Regions from separate parts of the Vibrio campbellii CAIM 519 genome, predicted to be linked through region 2. Evidence: predicted binding sites of a transcription regulator. Region 2 holds the regulator's gene; the other holds the start of a gene.
The links. The regulator MetJ, encoded in region 2, represses methionine synthesis genes. The targets are predictions, from matches to a motif close to TTAGACNTNTANANGTCTAA.

Region 1: metN (methionine ABC transporter ATP-binding protein MetN) is a predicted target of MetJ. The motif match lies at 1,268-1,287, and genes of this name have one in related genera.

What each region holds. Positions count from the first base shown of each region.
Region 1 is NZ_CP015863.1:801,803-804,011, reverse strand. Features, by position in the region: gene treR (trehalose operon repressor TreR) at 1-445, opposite strand, end outside; gene gmhB (D-glycero-beta-D-manno-heptose 1,7-bisphosphate 7-phosphatase) at 520-1,071, opposite strand; gene metN (methionine ABC transporter ATP-binding protein MetN) at 1,415-2,209, shown strand, end outside.
Region 2 is NZ_CP015863.1:3,013,358-3,015,566, reverse strand. Features, by position in the region: gene A8140_RS14455 (malic enzyme-like NAD(P)-binding protein) at 1-610, shown strand, start outside; gene metJ (met regulon transcriptional regulator MetJ) at 721-1,041, opposite strand; gene A8140_RS14445 (O-succinylhomoserine (thiol)-lyase) at 1,271-2,209, shown strand, end outside.

The DNA.
Region 1 (2,209 bases), 1.0 Mb from region 2:
TGTCCATGGCGATCACGACAATGCGATTGCCCCACTCCGCTAACGCTTGCTCATCACACCCAGTAAAGCCAAACACGATCACCCCATCGACATTGCGACGTTTAAGAACGTCCAAATGCTCGTTGGTTTTATCGCGAGCGAACTGGCTCTCCATGATCACCACGTCGTACCCTGCCGAGTACAAAGCACTAAGCATAGTGCCAACGGCACGGTTTTCTGATGGGGAATCGAGACGAGAAATGATCACGCCGACCACTTTCTGGCTGCCACCACGCATCGATTGTGCTGATTTGGATGGCACATAGCCTGATTCACGAATGATTTGTTCAACCTTCTCACGCGTTTGCGGTTTTACCTTGGGATCATTGGTAAGTACACGGCTAACCGTCGATTTGCCCACGCCAGCCAATTTCGCGATATCAAGAATGGTGAGTTTTTTGCTCATAAGTGTTCAGACTAAAAGAAAGAATCAAACAAAAGGGAAGCAGCGGCTTCCCTTATCTCAATCAGTAATGAAGATTACTTGTTTAGGTACGCAGGCACATCGGCAATGCTATCAAGTACAGCCGTAGCAATCGCTTCGCCTTGTTCCGTTACTGGTTTACCAGTACGAACCAAAATCTTAGTGCCAACGCCTGCCGCCTCTGCTGCCATCATGTCTTCGGCTTTGTCGCCGATCATCACAGATTTCTCCATGTCGATCTTCAAGAAGTCACGCGCAGAAATGAACATGCCTGGTTTTGGCTTGCGGCAGTCACAATCTTGCTTGTACTCACCGATGCCATGCTCAGGATGATGTGGGCAGTAGTAAATGCCGTCGAACTCAACGCCATTGTCAGCAAAGTTCCAATCCATCCATTGAGTCAGAGACAAGAAACGGTCTTCGCTGAATTTACCACGTGCAATGCCAGATTGATTGGTCACAAGCACCAACAGGTAGCCTTTCTCTTTCAGCGCTTTTGTCGCTTCAAACACACCGTCAATGTACTCAAAATCATGTTCATCATGAACGTAACCGTGGTCAACGTTAATCACGCCGTCACGATCGATAAAAACAGCAGGTTTTGCCAAAACGTATTTCTCTATTTACTCGGTTTCATCAGATTATTACATACCTTATAAGCACTCACACTATCTAATTGGTGTAAGTTCGCGACAAAACAGTTGATTTGCCGTCCGAGAATCGGTAAATCTTAAGTATCCCTCTTAATTGCTTCCTTCTAGCGCACATCCTCTGTTTTACGCTTCCTGCAGAACATCCATACATTTAGACGTCTAGACGTAAAAATATCTATTGACTTACTACTGCTTAACCCATAGCATCAACTGAGAATTGAGATAGAGTTCAAAATTTACTCCTGTTAAAAGCCGTTTTTAACAGCGAAGTTCCCAGTATCTCTGTGCAGGTTGAAACATGATAGAAATAAAAAACGTCAATAAAGTGTTCTACCAAGGCAGTAAGGAAATTCTTGCCCTTAAGGACATTAACCTAGATATCGCGAAGGGCACCATCTTTGGTGTTATCGGTTCATCGGGCGCGGGTAAAAGTACCCTCATCCGTTGTGTAAACATGCTGGAAGCTCCAACTTCAGGTTCCATCATCGTAGATGGCGTTGACCTAACCAAATTAAGCAAAAAGCAATTGGGAGAAACTCGCCGCAACATCGGGATGATCTTCCAACACTTTAACCTGCTGTCGTCTCGCACCGTTTTCGACAATGTCGCACTCCCTCTTGAGCTAGCAGGTAAAGACAAAGCGCAAATCACAACAAAAGTGACTGAGCTTCTTAAGCTCGTTGGTCTTGCAGACAAGCATGAAAGCTACCCAGCAAACCTCAGTGGTGGTCAAAAGCAACGTGTGGCTATCGCTCGTGCATTGTCATCAGACCCTAGCGTGCTACTTTGTGACGAAGCAACCAGCGCGCTGGACCCTGCAACGACGCAGTCCATTTTAGAACTGCTTAAAGAAATCAACCGCAAGCTAGAAATCACCATTCTACTGATCACTCACGAAATGGAAGTGGTTAAGAGCATCTGTCACGAAGTGGCGATCATCGGTGATGGTGAGCTAGTAGAAAAAGGTACCGTGGGTGAAATCTTCGCGCATCCGAAGACCGCACTGGCACACGAGTTCATTCGCTCTACTTTGGATCTTTCTATCCCAGAAGATTACCAAGCACGCTTACAAACCACGCGCGTAGAAAACAGT
Region 2 (2,209 bases):
CGAGAAGATCTACATGCTGGATCGTAAAGGGGTGATCCATACACGTCGTGACGACCTAAACGAATACAAACAACTATTCGCAAACAACACAGATAAGCGTACGCTAGAAGATGTAATTGAAGGTGCGGATCTGTTCTTGGGCGTATCGGGTCCAAACCTACTACCTGCAGAAGCATTGAAGCTAATGGCAGACAAGCCAGTTGTGTTCGCATGTTCAAACCCAGATCCAGAAATCAAACCTGAACTGGCTCATGAAGTGCGTGATGACTTGATCATGGGTACAGGTCGTAGTGATTACCCGAACCAAGTAAACAACGTATTGTGTTTCCCATTCATCTTCCGTGGTGCATTGGATGTTCGTGCAAGTGAAATCAACGATGAGATGAAGCTAGCGGCAGTTGATGCGATTCGTGAACTAGCGAAAGAGTCAGTACCAGAAGCGGTATTGAAAGCAGCTGACGTAGATAAGCTAGAGTTTGGCGCTGACTACATCATTCCAAAACCAATGGACCCACGTCTACTACCACGTGTCGCAAAAGCGGTTGCTCAAGCTGCTGTTGATTCGGGTGTGGCACGTATTGAAATGCCAGAAAACTACATGGCTGAGTAAGCCAGAGTCTTTTCTGACGACAAACAAAAAGGGACGCGATGGCGTCCCTTTTTCGTTTGGTCGAAGCTACCCCCGGTGCAGCTTCACAATGTTGACGAATTTGTAAGCAATTATTCTTCGTCAAACGCTTCGAATTCGATGCCCATTGCCGTCATCAGCGCTTTTGCTTCTGTAGGAATATCATCTGGACGGTCTTTACGAAGGTCTTCGTCAGTTGGCAGTGGTTGACCTGTGTAAGCGTGTAGGAACGCTTCACATAGTAGTTCACTGTTAGTCGCATGGCGTAAGTTATTGATCTGGCGGCGAGTTCGCTCATCAGTCAGCACTTTTAAAACTTTTAGCGGGATAGAGACGGTAATCTTTTTTACTTGTTCGCTTTTTTTACCGTGCTCAGCATACGGGCTAATGTATTCGCCATTCCAGTCAGCCATTGCGCACCTTCATTAATGTAATAAGTTAGAAAAATAAATATAGGTGCTGATTTTAGCTGCATTTACCGCCATAAGCAAAGACATATAGACGTCTAGAAGTGTTGACGTCTTATTTTTAGACAAGTAAAGTGAGGTTAATAGTTAGGGAAGCGTATTAATCAATTGAACAATACAAGCTAGATATAGCGCATTCCCATTTAGATGTCACCACCCGTGAAAGGATACACTCATGAGCACCCGTAAGCCTGCAACCATTGCTGTACGCACTGGTATCGAGTCAGACAGTCAATACCACGCTGTTGTACCACCAATCTACCTTTCGACTAACTATGGCTTCCCAGCGTTTGGTGAAGTCCCACAATATGATTACACCCGTTCTGGTAACCCTAACCGAGGTTTGCTCGAGCAAACGTTGTATGAGCTTGAATCAGGCAAAGGTGCGGTTGTCACTAACTGCGGTACATCAGCACTAAACCTTTGGGTATCGGCGTTTCTTGGTCCTGATGATTTAATTGTTGCGCCACACGATTGTTACGGCGGTACCTATCGTCTTTTCAATACTCGTGCGAACAAGGGGGATTTTAAAGTGCAGTTTGTCGATCAGTCGGATCAGCAAGCTTTGGATGCGGCGATTGCGAAAAAGCCAAAGCTTATCTTGCTAGAAACGCCGTCAAACCCGCTTGTGCGCGTGGTCGATATTGCCGATGTGTGTGAAAAGGCAAAACAAGTCGGCGCACTGGTTGCCGTGGACAATACCTTTTTGACACCTGTGTACCAAAAGCCTTTGGAGCTAGGTGCGGATTTTGTTATCCACTCAACGACGAAATACATTAATGGTCACTCAGATGTAATTGGTGGCGTGGTGATCACCAAGACTGAAGAGCATGCTGAAGAACTGGCATGGTGGGGTAACTGCATTGGTGCAACGGGTACGCCATTCGACAGCTATATGATACTTCGAGGAATTCGTACGTTGGGTGCACGAATGCGAGTTCACGAAGAAAGCTCTCAGCAAGTGTTGGCGTATTTGCAAACGCAATCTTTGGTGGCGAAGATTTATCATCCAAGTTTGCCAGAGCATCCGGGTCATGACATCGCGAAGAAGCAACAGTCGGGCTTTGGTTCTATGCTGAGCTTTGAGTTTGTCGGCTCATTTGATCAGCTAAAA